Regions from separate parts of the Streptosporangium sp. NBC_01469 genome, predicted to be linked through region 2. Evidence: predicted binding sites of a transcription regulator. Region 2 holds the regulator's gene; the other holds the start of a gene.
What was found. The regulator LexA, encoded in region 2, represses DNA repair genes until DNA is damaged. The targets are predictions, from matches to a motif close to TCGAACANNTGTTCGA.
Positions count from the first base shown of each region.

Region 1: ruvC (crossover junction endodeoxyribonuclease RuvC) is a predicted target of LexA. The motif match lies at 1,648-1,663, and genes of this name have one in related genera.

Region 1 covers NZ_CP109465.1:5,412,470-5,420,151, reverse strand. The annotation lists gene ruvB (Holliday junction branch migration DNA helicase RuvB) at 1-253, opposite strand, end outside; gene ruvA (Holliday junction branch migration protein RuvA) at 414-1,034, opposite strand; gene ruvC (crossover junction endodeoxyribonuclease RuvC) at 1,031-1,615, opposite strand; gene OG587_RS23760 (cation:proton antiporter) at 1,768-3,045, opposite strand; gene OG587_RS23755 (YebC/PmpR family DNA-binding transcriptional regulator) at 3,118-3,870, opposite strand; gene pdxT (pyridoxal 5'-phosphate synthase glutaminase subunit PdxT) at 3,874-4,464, opposite strand; gene OG587_RS23745 (alkaline phosphatase D family protein) at 4,697-6,379, opposite strand; gene pdxS (pyridoxal 5'-phosphate synthase lyase subunit PdxS) at 6,563-7,477, opposite strand; gene OG587_RS23735 (DUF3048 domain-containing protein) at 7,628-7,682, opposite strand, start outside.
Region 2 covers NZ_CP109465.1:9,487,614-9,495,295, forward strand. The annotation lists gene OG587_RS41360 (vitamin B12-dependent ribonucleotide reductase) at 1-956, opposite strand, end outside; gene nrdR (transcriptional regulator NrdR) at 1,041-1,502, opposite strand; gene OG587_RS41370 (LysM peptidoglycan-binding domain-containing protein) at 1,865-2,137, opposite strand; gene lexA (transcriptional repressor LexA) at 3,018-3,728, shown strand; gene leuS (leucine--tRNA ligase) at 4,261-6,729, opposite strand; gene OG587_RS41385 (hypothetical protein) at 7,284-7,682, shown strand, end outside.

The DNA of each region.
Region 1 (7,682 bases), 4.1 Mb from region 2:
TCCGGAGGGGCACCGAGAGCTCGGTCGCGATGATCATGGAGAGGGTCGTCTTGCCCAGTCCGGGACCGCCGCTCATCAGCACGTGGTCCGGCGGCCGGTTGCGCCGCAGTGCGCTCTGCAGCACCAGTGACAGCTGCTCGCGCACCCTCGCCTGGCCGATGAACTCCGCCAGCCGCTTGGGCCGCAGCGCCGCCTCGATGTATCTCTCGTCGCCCTCGGCGTCCGGCGACACCAGGTCGCGGTCGGAACTCACGCGGCCCCTCCCCCGCCCGCCGTGCGGTGGAACCGCCCGCGCCCCTCCGGCGTCGCGCGACCCCGCTCACCGTCTCCGGGCACCTGTCCCGTACGGCGAACGCGCCCCCGATCCCCGCCGCTCTCCCGAGCGACCCGGGCGATCCCGGCCGCCGGGCCCCTCATCGCACGCTCAGCGCGAGGAGCGCGGCCTTGAGCAGGGCCGCGATCTGGGGGGTCCGGCCCTCGGCCAGCTCGGTGTCGGCCTGGGGCTCGACGGTGGCGACCGCCTCGTCGGCGTCTCGCGCCGAATAGCCCAGGCCGACCAGCCCTGAGTGGACCTGGACGCGCCAGGCGGGCACGGCGGCGTGGCCGTTGAGCGCGGCGCTGACGGCCTCCTCCGGCGTGCCGAGCCTGTTCTTGAGGTCGACGATGATCCGCTGGGCGCCCTTCGGGCCCACCCCGGGGACCCTGGTCAGCGCCTTGACGTCGGCGGAGGCCACGGCCACCCTGAGCGCGTTGGGGGTGTGCACGGCCAGCATCGCCAGGGCGACCTTGGGGCCGACCCCGCTGGCCGTCTGCAGCATCTCGAAGATGCCGCGCTCGTCGTCGGTGACGAAGCCGAACAGGGTCAGCGACTCCTCGCGGACCACCAGCGAGGTGGCCAGCCTGGCCTCCTCGCCCGTCCTGAGCGTCGCCAGCGTGCCCGGCGTGCAGTGCACGAGGACTCCCACCCCGCCGACCTCGACGACCGCCCCGTCGGGCGCGATCGCGGTCACCTGTCCTCGCACCGAGGCGATCACTTCGCGGTTCCTCTCGGGTATCCGGCCCTGCCCCGGCCTCGGAAGTAGGCGGCGGGGGTCGTGGTGGCACTCGCGGCCTTCGCGGCGGCCTCGGCCAGCCTGCTCTGCGCCCCGCCCCGCCACACGTGGCAGATCGCGAGGGCGAGCGCGTCGGCCGCGTCGGCGGGCTTGGGCATCGCGTCCAGCCGCAGCAGGCGGGTCACCATCGTGCCGACCTGCTGCTTGTCGGCCGTGCCGCTGCCGGTGATGGCGGCCTTGACCTCGGACGGCGTGTGCAGCGCGACCGGCAGGCCCCTGCGGGACGCGCACAGGATCGCCACGGCGGAGGCCTGGGCGGTGCCCATCACGGTCCTGAGGTTGTGCTGGGCGAAGACCCGCTCCACGGCCACCGCGTCGGGCCGGATCTCGTCGAGCCACTGCTCGATGCCCGCCTCGATCGCCACCAGCCGGGCGCCGATCTCGTCGTCGGCGGGGGTGCGGACGACCCCGACCTTGACCAGGCTCAGCGGTGCGCCGGGCCGCCCCTCGACGGCACCGAGCCCGCATCGGGTCAGCCCCGGATCGACCCCCATCACCCGCAGCTCGGGCAACCGCACCGACACGCCTCCGCTCGCCGAACACCTGTTCGGTGGCAGACTCTACCGCGTGAGAGCGGCCCGCGCACGGCTCTCCCCCGGCCCGTCGAAACGACTCTCCCCGGCCCCGCCGGAGGGGCCGGAGGCGGACCCTCGGCTCACAGGTGCTGGGCGGCCGGTTCGGTGTCCCGGGCCTCCCCCGCCCTGTCGCGGAGCCGGTCCAGGCGGTTCATCACCGGCGAGGCCGAGATCCCGTGGATCACCAGGGAGGCCAGCACGGTGAAGGCGACCACGGCCCAGAGCTCCTCGGCGGGCACGCCGAAGTCGGCCTGGCCGAGGGCGTAGGCGAGGTAGAACAGCGAGCCAATGCCGCGGATGCCGAAGAACGCCGTCGCCACGCGCTCGCGCGGCCCTGCCCTGCCGCCCAGCTCGGCGAGCCACCCGGTCAGCGGCCGGATGACCAGCAGCAGCAGGAGACCGACCGCGGCGCCCCGCCAGGTGAGCGCGGACAGGCCGCCCACCGCGACGAAACCGCCGAGCAGCAGGATCAGCCAGGCGGTGAACAGCCGCTCGAGCTGCTCTATGAAGCCGTGCAGCACCCCGTTGTAGCCGTGGCTGCGCTCGGCCGCCCTGATGGTGCAGGCGGCCACGAACACCGCGATGAAGCCGTACCCGTGCACCAGCTCGGTGAGGCCGTAGGCCAGGAACGTCGCGGCCAGCGCCACGAAGCCGTCGCGGTGCTCGGCCAGCCGCAGGTCGGACTTCTGGGCTCGGAAGAACAGCCGCCCCAGCCCCTTGCCGATCAGCAGGCCGCACACCACGCCCGCGGCGCACCGGTAGAGCAGGTCCACCAGCGTCCACTCGCCGATCCAGCCGGCGCCCCCGCTGACGGCCAGCGCGATCGCGGCGTACACCAGGGGGAAGGCCAGGCCGTCGTTGAGGCCCGCCTCGGAGGTGAGGGTGAAGCGGACCTCGTCGTCGGCGTTCTCCGAGTCGACGGGCTCGCCGACCTGCACGTCGGAGGCGAGCACCGGGTCGGTCGGCGCGAGCACCGCGCCCAGCAGCAGCGCCGCCGCCAGGGGCCAGCCGAGCAGGCCGTACGCGGCGGCGGCCACGGCGAGGACGGTCAGCGGGAGCGTCCATCCCAGCAGGCGCCAGGTGGAGGACCAGTCGCGCCGCCCGAAGGGCCGGTTGATGGCCAGCCCGGCGCCCATCAGCGAGATCAGCACGCAGATCTCGGTGGCGTGCTCGACCAGTGCCCGGTGGGCCACCGGATCGGGCTCCGGCAGGTCCAGGGGCAGGGCGTAGAGAAGGAGGCCGCCCAGCAGGCAGGCCAGAGGAAGGGAGAAGGGACGCCGGTTGAGGAGCCGGGGCAGCGTGGCCGCGAGTAACGCGGCGACGCCCGCGACGGCAAAAATCAGGTCAGGATTGCCCATTGTCCGCGTGATATGCCCTCGACCACGCGGACAAACCTCGCAGACAATACGAGGTCACCCCGAACGACCGGGTTACGCGTCGAGCTTCTCCATGACCTCGTCGGAGACGTCGAAGTTGGCCCAGACGTTCTGCACGTCGTCGCTGTCCTCGAGGGCGTCGATCAGCCTGAAGACCTTGCGGGCGCCGTCCTCGTCCAGCGGGACGTTCATCGTCGGCATGAAGCTGGACTCGGCCGAGTCGTAGTCGATCCCGGCCTCCTGCAGGGCCTTGCGGACCGGGACGAGGTCGGTGGCCTCGGAGACGACCTCGAACTGGTCGCCCAGGTCGTTGACCTCCTCGGCGCCCGCGTCGAGAACCGCGACCAGCACGTCGTCCTCGGCCAGCTCACCCTTGGGGACGAGCACGACGCCCTTGCGGTTGAACATGTAGGACACCGAGCCGGGGTCGGCCAGCGAGCCGCCGTTGCGGGTCAGCGCGACGCGGACCTCGGAGGCCGCGCGGTTGCGGTTGTCGGTGAGGCACTCGATCAGCACCGCGACGCCACCGGGGGCGTAGCCCTCGTACATGATGGTCTGCCAGTCGGCGCCGCCGGCCTCCAGGCCGCCGCCGCGCTTACGGGCGCGCTCGATGTTGTCGATCGGGACCGAGCTCTTGCGCGCCTTGGTGATGGCGTCGTACAGCGTCGGGTTGCCGTCCGGATCGGGTCCGCCCGTCCGGGCCGCGACCTCGATGTTCTTGATGAGCTTGGCGAACAGCTTGCCGCGCTTGGAATCGAGCGCGGCCTTCTTGTGCTTCGTCGTCGCCCATTTGGAGTGGCCGGACATCGCCTAGAGCTCCCTCACCATCTCAGCGAAATATGAATGCACACCGACATCCCCGGTAAGTTCCGGGTGGAAGGACGTGGCGAGCAACGGTCCTTGACGGACCGCGACGATCCTATCCCCAGGTTCGGCCAGTGCCAGCACTTCGACCTCCGAACCCACGGATTCCACCCAGGGGGCGCGGATGAAGACGGCCCGCATGCCGCCGCGGCCGGCGAAGTCGACGTCTGCCTCGAAGGAGTCGACCTGGCGTCCGAAGGCGTTGCGGCGGACGACCATGTCGATGCCGCCGATCGTCTGCTGACCTTCGATCCCGCCCTCGATCCGGTCGGCCAACATGATCATCCCGGCGCAGGAGCCGTAGGCGGGCATGCCCGCCTTGATCCGCATCCGGAGCGGTTCGAGCAGCTCGAAGGTCTCGGCGAGCTTCCACATCGTGGTGGACTCGCCGCCCGGGATGACGAGGCCGTCGACCGCCTCCAGCTCGCGGGGACGCCGTACGGTGACCGCTCTCGCGCCCACCGCCTCCAGGGAGCGCACGTGCTCGCGCACGTCTCCTTGCAGCGCGAACACGCCGATCGTGGGGACGATGGTCACCGATGGTCCTTCCCGCGCGGGTAAAGTGCCCCTTCAGCGTATGGCTACCGCTCGTACGGTCCCAAACCGGTTCGCGCCCCGGCCCTCGTTCCCGGCGGCGCCTCGTTCTTCCGGGATCTTCCCGGATCTCCCGGGCCGGCCCCGCCCGAACGCGTCACGGGCGCCCCGCCGAACGTTCGGCGGGGCGCCCGTGACGGTGGGTGCCGGGTGATCGTCGGCGATCACGGCACGGTCAGGGACGCTTGGTCTCCAGGTCCACGGTCTCCTGGATCCAGTCGATCCCGGGGGTCCTGGCGGCCGAGGGGTCGACCGGGCGCAGGTAGGTCCGCTGCACGCCGGGGACCCGGTCCTCGATCACGAAGGTCGCCTTGGTGTGCGCCGCGGAACCCGCCTGCGTGACCTTCGGCACCACCTTGAAGTCGGCGGTGAGCCGGTCGCGCTCGATCCTGGTCAGCACGTAGCCGCGCTGGTTGTTGTAGAACTTCAGGTGCGGGTTGATCGTCAGGTACGGGTGGGTCGCCGGGTCGGAGTCGAGGCCGTCGCCGCCCGTGGAGATGGACGAGGCGACCAGCTCGGAGCCGACCGTGCGGGTGGTCGGGTCGTCGTAGTCGAGTTTGAGGTCACTCGCCCAGTGGGCGTGCACGTCGCCGGTGAGCACCACGGGGTTGCGTACCTCGGCGTCGACCCAGCCCTGGGTGATGCGCTGCCGCGAGGCGACGTAGCCGTCCCAGGCGTCCTGGCTGGTGATCTTGGCGGGCCCGGCGTTGTTGTCGCGCTGGGCGAAGAAGACCTGCTGGCCGATGACGTCCCAGCGCGCCTCCGAGTGCCGCATGCCGTCCAGCAGCCAGCGCTCCTGCGCGGCGCCGGTGATCGAGCGGGCGGGGTCGACCGCCGCCGGGCAGTCGCTGTAGCCGTCGCCGCAGCCCTGGTCGCTGCGGTACTGGCGGGTGTCGAGCATGTGGAAGGTGGCCATCCTCCCCCACCGGACGCGCCGGTAGAGCTGCATGTCGACGCCCCGGGGGATGGAGGCGCGCCGCAGCGGCATGTTCTCGTAGTACGCCCTGAAGGCCGCCTCGCGCCGGGCGAGGAAGTTCGGCTGGGGGATCTCGGGCTTCTCGGGCACCTCGTCGGCCCAGTTGTTGTCCAGCTCGTGGTCGTCCCAGACGACCAGCCAGGGGGCGGCGGCGTGCGCGGCCTGCAGGTCGGGGTCGGTCTTGTACTGGGCGTGCCGCTGGCGGTAGTTCGCCAGGCTCTCGGTCTCCGGCCCCTCGTGGTGGCGGATGTTGCCGCCGGGGATGGTGTAGGTGTCGCGCCGGTACTCGTACTGGTAGTCACCCAGGTGCAGGATCAGGTCGGGCCGCTCCTCCGCCAGGCGCCGGTAGGCGGTGAAGTAGCCGTGCTCGTACTGGGCGCAGGAGACGAAGGCCATCGCCAGGGCCGAGCCGTGGGAGAGGGCGTGCGGGGCCGTCCTGGCCCTGCCGATCGGCGAGACGTACGGGCCGACCTTGAAGCGGTACCAGTAGTCCCTGTCGGAGGGCAGTCCGTTCAACTCGACGTGGACGCTGTGGCCCCACTCGGGAGTGGCCGTGGCCACGCCCCGGCGCAGCACGCGGCGGCCGCTCTCGTCGCTGTAGACGTGCCACTCGACGGGGAAGGGCCGGGCGGGCATGCCGCCCAGGCCGTCCTCGGCGAGCGGCTGGGGTGCCAGGCGGGTCCAGATCACGAAGCCGCCGGAGTCGGGGTCGCCGCAGGCGACGCCGAGTGTGAAGGGGTCCGAGCGCAGGCCGCGGGAGGCCAGGGACGCGGCGCTCTCCTGGGCGGGCTCGGGTCCGGCGTGCGCGGCGGCGGGGATGCCCGCCGCCGCGCCGGCCGCGATGCCGGTGACGAGAAAGGATCGGCGGGTGAACTTCGACAAGGGAACCTCCCGGGTGATCGGGCACGAACGCCCGTCAGCCTCGCGGAGCAGCATGACTACGGAGTTAACTCCCACTGTCAGGAAAAAGGCGACCTCCATGACAGAGATCGCCTACTTCCCGGTTTCCCGGCGTTTCCAGGGGTTTCCGGGCTTTCCCGGGCCCCTTGGAGTCCGCTGCCCGCCCTACCAGCCGCGCTCGGCCAGCCGGTGCGGGGCGGGGATGTCGTCGACGTTGATGCCGACCATGGCCTCACCCAGACCTCGGGAGACCTTCGCGATGACGTCGGGGTCATCGTAGAAGGTGGTGGCCTTGACGATCGCGGAGGCGCGCTCGGCGGGGTTGCCGGACTTGAAGATGCCCGAGCCGACGAACACGCCCTCGGCGCCGAGCTGCATCATCATCGCCGCGTCGGCCGGGGTGGCGATGCCACCGGCGGTGAACAGCACGACCGGCAGCTTGCCGGTCCTGGCGACCTCGGCGACCAGCTCGTACGGCGCTTGGAGCTCCTTGGCCGCGACGTAGAGCTCGTCCTCGGGCAGCGAGCCCAGACGCTTGATCTCACCCCTGATCTTGCGCATGTGGGTGGTGGCGTTGGAGACGTCGCCGGTGCCGGCCTCGCCCTTGGAGCGGATCATCGCCGCGCCCTCGGTGAGGCGGCGCAGCGCCTCGCCCAGGTTGGTCGCGCCGCAGACGAAGGGCACCGTGAACCGCCACTTGTCGATGTGGTTGGCGTAGTCGGCCGGGGTGAGCACCTCGGACTCGTCGACGTAGTCGACGCCGAGCGACTGGAGCACCTGGGCCTCGACGAAGTGGCCGATGCGGGCCTTGGCCATGACCGGGATCGAGACGGCGGCGATGATGCCGTCGATCATGTCGGGGTCGCTCATCCGGGAGACGCCGCCCTGGGCGCGGATGTCGGCGGGAACCCGCTCGAGGGCCATGACGGCGACGGCGCCGGCGTCTTCGGCGATCTTGGCCTGCTCGGCGTTGACGACGTCCATGATGACGCCGCCCTTGAGCATCTCTGCCATGCCGCGCTTGACCCGGGCGGTTCCGGTGACGGTCGTCTCGCTGACTTCGGGCGTGCTGCTGGACACGGTCTCTACCTCACGACGGCTGGCTGCGGATCACGGGCCGTCCGGGGGACGGCCACTACGCTTCCATCGTAGGTGCTGGCGCCGTGCCCCCTTACACGACGCCTTGTCGCTCTTGGGCGATCTTCTTGGACAGGATGTAGGGCTTGCGCGTCAGGGAATGACGGGTTTGGCGGAGGCGAGCACGACCCAGACCTGTCCGGGGGCG
Region 2 (7,682 bases):
GCGTCGATCTTCTCGATGACCTCGCCGGTGAGGCGGGCGCGCAGGCCGAACTCCTCGCCGTTCTCCACCGCGCGCATGAACTCGTCGGAGACGCGCACGGAGTTGTTGGCGTTCTGGTACTGGACGGAGACGATGTCCTTGCCGCCCAGGTCCATGTCGAACCCGGCGTCGCGGAGGGCGCGGATCTTGTCCTCCTCGCGCGCCTTGGTCTCGACGAACTCCTCGATGTCGGGGTGGTCGACGTCGAGGACGACCATCTTGGCGGCGCGGCGGGTGGCGCCCCCGGACTTGATGGTGCCCGCGGAGGCGTCGGCGCCGCGCATGAAGGAGACCGGGCCGCTGGCGGTGCCGCCGCTGGAGAGCAGCTCCTTGGAGGAACGGATCCTGGAGAGGTTGACGCCGGAGCCCGAACCTCCCTTGAAGATCACACCCTCTTCCTTGTACCAGTCGAGGATCGACTCCATCTGGTCGTCGACGGCCAGGATGAAGCAGGCGCTGACCTGCTGCGGCGACGCGGTGCCGACGTTGAACCAGACGGGCGAGTTGAAGCTGAAGACCTGGTTGACCAGGGCGTGCTTGAGCTCGTGGTCGAAGATCTCGGCGTCCTCTTCGGCGGCGAAGTAGCCGTGCTCGACCGCCGTACGCGTGTAGACGCCCACCACCCGGTCGATCAGCTGCTTGAGGCTCCACTCCCGCTGCGGGGTGCCGACCGCGCCGCGGAAGTACTTGGTGGTCACGATGTTCGCGGCGTTGACCGACCACGAGCGGGGGAACTCGACACCGCGCTGCTCGAAGTTGATCGAGCCGTCACGCCAGTTGGTCATGACGACGTCACGGCGCTCCCAGACCAGCTCGTCATAGGGGTGCACACCTGGCGTGGTGAAGATGCGCTTCATCTTCAGGCCCCTACGTGGCCTCTTGCCCCCGCGTGTCACCGCGCCGACAGTCTCCGTCATGACTTCCCCCTCCTGGGGCTCCGTGGAACCCTCGAATCGGACCACACCAACGCGCCGCCTCACCCCCGGCGCCCGGGGTCTGCATCAGTCCTGCTTGGTGGAGCGCTCCGCGCGGAGCTGCTCGATCTCCGCCTCGAAGTCGGCCAGCGTCTCGAACCCCCGATAGACGGAGGCGAACCGCAGGTACGCCACCTCATCCAGCTCGCGGAGTGGGCCCAGGATGGCCAGCCCGACCTCATGAGCCGCGATCTCGGCGCATCCGGTGGCCCGGATGCTCTCCTCGACCCGCTGGCCCAGCTGCGCCAGGGAATCCTCACCGACGGACCGCCCCTGGCACGCCCGCCGGACCCCGGCGATCACCTTGTCCCTGAAGAACGGCTCCGTCACACCGCTGCGCTTGCTCACCATGAGCAGGACGGTCTCCTGCGTGGTGAATCTGCGCCCGCACTCCGAGCACGTGCGCCTGCGGCGGATGGCCCCACCGTCCTCGGTGGCCCGGCTGTCGATGACTCGCGTGTCCAGATGGCGACAGAACGGACAATGCACGCGTGTCGCCTCCTTGACCTACCGAAGCGGCCGACCCACCTCACCTACCCATGACACGCACGCCCAGACGCTCGCGCACACATCTTCGAATAGTCGAGATGCGGTAATGGAAACACAATCTGTGGTGAAGGGTTGCGATGCAGCCACTAGATGTTGTGGTCCAACCGTAGAAGTGCTCGACCATGAACGCAAGTTGAAACGACCTTGTCGCACGAAGTCGCTGATCAGCCGTCACATTCCGGCGTGTCGCCGCCCGAGCGAGACCCCTCTCACCCCGGGCGCCCCTTCCCTCACAATCGTCCCAGCCGACCTGTCAGGCGAGGCCTCTCACGCACCTCTCCTCACACGTGCCGCCGACCGGCTCACCCCAGGGGGACGAGGCCCTCGGGGAGATAGAGCCGATCCCCCGGCCGAACCTCGGAGCCGGAGAGCCCGTTGAGGTCCATGATGCGACGGACCGCCGGGCCGGTGTCCGCCTCCTCCGTCAACGCGTCCGCTATCTCCCACAGCGTGTCGCCCGCGTGCACCGTGATCCGCGGCAGGCCCTCAAGACCCGCCCGCTCGCCCGCCGAGGCCATGTCGATGCGCCCGCCGATCCAGAGCACCGCCAGGGTGAACAGCGCGAGCACCGTCACCGCCACGATCCTGCCACGCCGGGTGAGCCGAAGTGGCCGTCGGGCGGCACCGGGACGGCGAGTGCCCACCGCGGGCGCCGTCGCCGATCTCGGCGCCCGCCTCGGCCCGTTTTCACGACCGGACCCTCGCCCCGGCTCACGGCCGGGCCGGCGCATCCGCTCGCGCCCGAACGACTGCCCCGCCTCACGGCCGGATCCCCACCCCGACTCGCGTCCGGGCCTTCGCCACGGCCGCCCCGGCTCGCGCCCGGACTTTCCCGCGGGCTCACGCCCGGACTTTCGCGACACCTGCCCCGGCTCACGGCCGGGCTTTCTCACGGACTCACGCCCGGACTCCCGTCGCGGCTCGCGACCTGACCCTCGTCCCGGTTCGCGACCTGACCCCCGCCTCGGCTCACGCTCGAACGTCCGCTCGGGCGGCTCCTGCCCGGCCCCTCGTCCCGGCTCACGCCCGAGGCGCGGCCTCGGCACAGGATCCCACCCGGACTCCCGCCCGGATTCCCGCCCTGGCCCGGCCTCGGACCTTCGCGCGGACTCCGGCGCGCAACCTGGCTCCGGCTCCGGTCTCGGGGGCGGCACGAGCCGCAGGGGCGGCGCCCCCGGTGATCGCCGCGCCGCCCGGGACCTCGGCGCGATCCTGGATCGTGGTGTCGTCGCGGTCGGTTTCACGGTGCCCCCCATCCCCTCGACCTGGCCGAACACATGTCGAAGAAAGATCGGTGAATCGAACACGATGTCGATCGAACTCCCGTACGATGTTGTACACCACGGCGTCGCCGATTTCGAGGACATTCGAACAATTGTTTGAGTCTGATCTTCGGCCAAGGTATGGTCGCTGTGTGCGACGTGTTAGATACAGACCGGGAGGCGAGGAGTTCGTATGAGCCAGCACAACGAGAACGGTTCGGCCGCCAGCGACCTGGCGGTGCGAAGGCGTGACTCCCTTGGCCTCACCCCCAGGCAGCGGAAGATCCTTGAGGTGATCCGCGACTCCGTGCAGCAGCGCGGCTACCCGCCGTCCATGCGGGAGATCGGCGAGGCGGTGCAGCTCACCAGCACCTCCAGCGTGTCGCACCAGCTGACGGCTTTGCAGCGCAAGGGCTACCTGCGGCGTGATCCGCACCGCCCCCGTGCCCTGGAGGTGCGCCTTCCCGGCGAGCCCGTGCTGTGGGTGGATCCCGACTCCGGCGACGACGAGGCTCCGGTCAGCCGTCCGACCGCCGCCTACGTGCCCCTCGTCGGCCGGATCGCCGCCGGTGGCCCCATCCTCGCCGAGGAGAGCATCGAGGACGTCTTCGCCCTGCCCAAGCAGCTTGTCGGCGAGGGCACACTCTTCCTCCTCCAGGTGACCGGTGACTCGATGATCGAGGCCGCCATCGCCAACGGCGACTGGGTGGTCGTACGCCAGCAGCCGGTCGCCGACAACGGCGACGTGGTCGCGGCGATGATCGACGGCGAGGCCACGGTCAAGACCTTCAAGCGTAGAGACGGCCATGTCTGGCTGGTCCCGCACAACCCCAACTACGACCCGATCCCCGGTGACGAGGCCACCGTGCTCGGCAAGGTCGTCGCGGTCCTCCGCAAGCTCTGACGCGAGCGTCCCGCACAGGCTCGCGACCGCCTTCCACAGGCTCTGGGACGCGGACTCCCAACCACCGAACCGCACCGTTCCGACGCGAGCTTCGAACCACGCGCTCCAACCTCCGCGCGACACGCCGGAGGACGCGCGACACGCCGGATGGGTGGTGTCCCGAGGCCGGGACACCACCCATCCGGCGTTTTTCAGGTGACGGGGTCCGGGGAAGCCTCCGCGCCGGCGGGCACGGAGCCCTCGCCGACCTCCCGTCGGCATGGTCCCGGTTCACGTGGCCGCGGGAGCCCGTCCGTTGACGTGCCTACGAAAGCCCGCCCTGACACCCGTACGGGAGCCCACTCGTTGACATGGGCAGCCCGCCTGCTGACGTCCACGCGGGAGCCTCCCGTCGACGTGGGCACGGGAGACCGCCTGTTGAGGTGGGCGCGGGGACACACCGGTCGATCCGTCGCGCTCGGGGCACCCCTTGGACGGGCGCCCCGAGTGCCCGCAGCGACCCCGAGACCACGCGGAATGGCTCCCCGGCCGCCTACGGGACGATGTTGACCAGCTTGGGCGCGCGGACGATCACCTTGCGCGGCGTGCCCGACAGGAAGGACCGGACCTTCTCCGACGCCAGGGCCAGCGACTCCAGGTCCGTCTCGGAGATCTCCGGGGAGACCTCCAGCCGGTCGCGCACCTTGCCCGCGACCTGGACGACACAGGTGACCGAGTCCTGGACCAGCAGCGCCGGGTCGGCCACCGGCCAGCCCGCGGTGGCGACCGAGGCGGCGTGTCCCAGCCGCTCCCAGCCCTCCTCCGCCGTGTACGGCGCGACCAGGGACAGCATGACCGCCAGGGTCTCGGCGGCCTCCCTGACCGCCGGGTCGGCGGCGCCGGGCCCGGAGTCGATGGCCTTGCGGGCCGCGCTCGTCAGCTCCATCATCCGGGCCACCGCGACGTTGAAGCGGTGGGAGTCGACCAGCTTGGTGACCTCGTCGATGGTGTGGTGGACGACCTTGCGCAGGTTCAGGTCTCCCGCGGTGACGTCGACGCCGGGCGCGGAGGCCGCGCCGGCCTCGGCCATGACGCGGAACGCGCGGGCCAGGAACTTCTGCGAGGCCGCCGGGGAGACGTCGGCCCAGTCGATGTCGTCCTCGGGCGGCCCGGCGAAGACGACGGTCAGCCTGACCGCGTCGACACCGTGGGCGTCGATCTGCTGCCCCAGGTCGACGCCGTTGCCCAGCGACTTGGACATCGCCTTGCCCTGGTTGATGACCTGCCCCTGGTTCAGCAGGCGGGTGAAGGGCTCGACGAAGTCGACCATCCCCATGTCGTGCAGGACCTTGGTGAAGAACCTGGAGTACAGCAGGTGCAGCACGGCGTGCTCGACGCCGCCGATGTACTGGTCGATCGGCCCCCACCTGCGCACGCGCTCGACGTCGAACGGGCCCTCGTCGTAGGCCGGGTCGACGTAACGCAGGAAGTACCACGAGGAGTCGACGAAGGTGTCCATCGTGTCGGTGTCGCGCCTGGCCGGGCCGCCGCACTTGGGACAGGAGACGTTGACCCAGTCCTCGGCAGAGGCCAGCGGGGAGACGCCCTTGGGCGCCAGGGCCTCGCCGCGCATGTCGGGCAGGGTGACGGGCAGCTGGTCGTCGGGGACGGGGACCTCGCCGCAATCGGCGCAGTGGATGATCGGGATCGGACAGCCCCAGAAGCGCTGGCGGGACAGCAGCCAGTCGCGCAGCCGGAAGTTGACCGTGAAGTGGCCGGTGCCCCGCTCGCTCAGCACCTCGATGATCTTCCGGATCGCGTCGGCCTTGGTCAGGCCGTCCAGCGGGCCGGAGTTGACCATCGCGCCGTCACCGGCGGTGGCGACGCCGGTCTCGCCGGGATCGGCCAGGCCGGTGTGCACGACCACCCGTACCGGCAGGTCGAAGGCGCGGGCGAAGTCCAGGTCGCGCTGGTCGTGCGCGGGCACGGCCATGATGGCGCCGTGGCCGTAGTCGGACAGCACGTAGTCGGCCGCCCAGACCGGCATGCGCTCGCCGTTGACCGGGTTGATCGCGTACCGGCCCAGGAAGACGCCGCTCTTCTCCTTCTCGGTGGACAGCCGGTCGATGTCGGACAGCTTGGACACCTCAACCCGGTAGGCCTCGAACGCCTCACGCCGGTCGTCGGTGACGATCTCCTCGGCCAGCGGCGCGTCCGGGGCGACCACGAAGAAGGTGGCGCCGTACAGGGTGTCGGGCCGGGTGGTGTAGACGGTGACCGGCTCGTCACGGCCCTCGATCACGAAGTTGACGTCGGCGCCCTCGGACCGGCCGATCCAGTTGCGCTGCATCGTCAGCACGCGCTCGGACCAGCCGCCCTCCAGCAGGGACATGTCGTCCAGCAGCCGGTCGGCGTAATCAGTGATCTTGAAATACCACTGGGTCAGCTCGCGGCGGACGACCTCGGCGCCGCAGCGCTCGCACCTGCCGTCCTTGACCTGCTCGTTGGCCAGCACGGTCTGGTCGTTCGGGCACCAGTTGACCAGGCCGCCCTTGCGATAGGCCAGGCCGCGCTCGAAGAAGCGGTTGAACAGCCACTGGGTCCACTTGTAGTACGAGGTGTCGCTGGTGTGCAGGCGGCGGGACCAGTCGAAGGAGATCCCGTAGCGCCGGTAGGAGTTGGCCTGGGTCTCGATGTTGGCGTAGGTCCACTCCGCCGGGTGCGCGTTGTGCTTGATCGCGGCGTTCTCGGCGGGCAGGCCGAAGGAGTCCCAGCCGACGGGGTGCAGCACGTTGTAACCGCGCTGGACCCAGTAGCGGGAGATGACGTCGCCCAGGGCGAAGACCTCGGCGTGTCCCATGTGCAGGTCGCCCGAGGGGTAGGAGAACATGTCGAGCATGTAGCGCCGCTCGCGCGGGTCGGCGGGGTCGTCGGAGGCCCGGAAGGGGTCCAGTTCCTCCCACCTGCGCTGCCACTTGACCTGCAGGGCCTGCGGGTCATAGTGCTGCTCGTCGCTCTGCATGTCGGCTCGCTCGCTCACGTCGATCTTCCTCGGGGTATGCCTGCGTGGATGGTCTGAACCCGTCCGGCCCAATGCAAAAACCCCCCGCTCACGCGGAGGGCAGCCGCATCGGCAGGGCGCTCAGGGACGGGGAAGCCGATGCGGCCCGATAAGCAGGGTCGCGGCACGCATAGGGCAAGACTATCGCAGCCCGCAAGGCGTATTCATGGCCAGGGGAAACAGGGCCGATCACGGTAAACGGGGGACAGGGTCCGGCCAGGTCAGCAGAATGGAGGTTCCCGCACTCGCCGGGACAACGAGACCCGATGGCTATACGCCTGTTGTGACCTCGTATGTCTCTCGCGTTTACTCTTCTAACCGTGGCACATTCAGTAGAGCCGGGGCAGGGCCCGGATCCGATGGAGGTCGGCCTGCCCATGCAGGATCCACCGACCGACCCCACCGGACTCCAGTTCAGGGGGGCGTTCTCCAGTTTCCCTGCGAGCCCCCCCGTCTCACGTGAGACCATGCCCAATACGCCTAATTCGGGCACCCGCGCGGGAGGTAAGGAAAGCATGGCCTCGGAGCAGTCCAGCCAGTCCCACCTGCCTCCGGCATGGCCGGAGGCTGCCGAGCCGTCGGCTCCGTGGACGAACGACCCCCTCGGCACCGGCCCCCGGCTTCCCCGCCCGCAGGACCAGCAGCAGGGCGGCAACGGCTCCTCCTGGCAGACCTCGCCCGGCGGAGGGCAGCGCGCCTCCGCCCCCCAGGCGGACTCCCCCGGCGGCGGCTGGCCCCAGAGCACCCCGCCCCAGAACGACGGCCGTACGCAGAGCCCGCAGGCCGACGGCTGGGCACAGGCATCAGGCTCGCAGGGCGACGGCCGGTCCCAGACACCGGCCCCTCAAAGCAACACCAGCTGGTCGGAGGCTTTCAGCCCGCGCAACGACGGCCGGGCGCAGGCGTCGAACTCC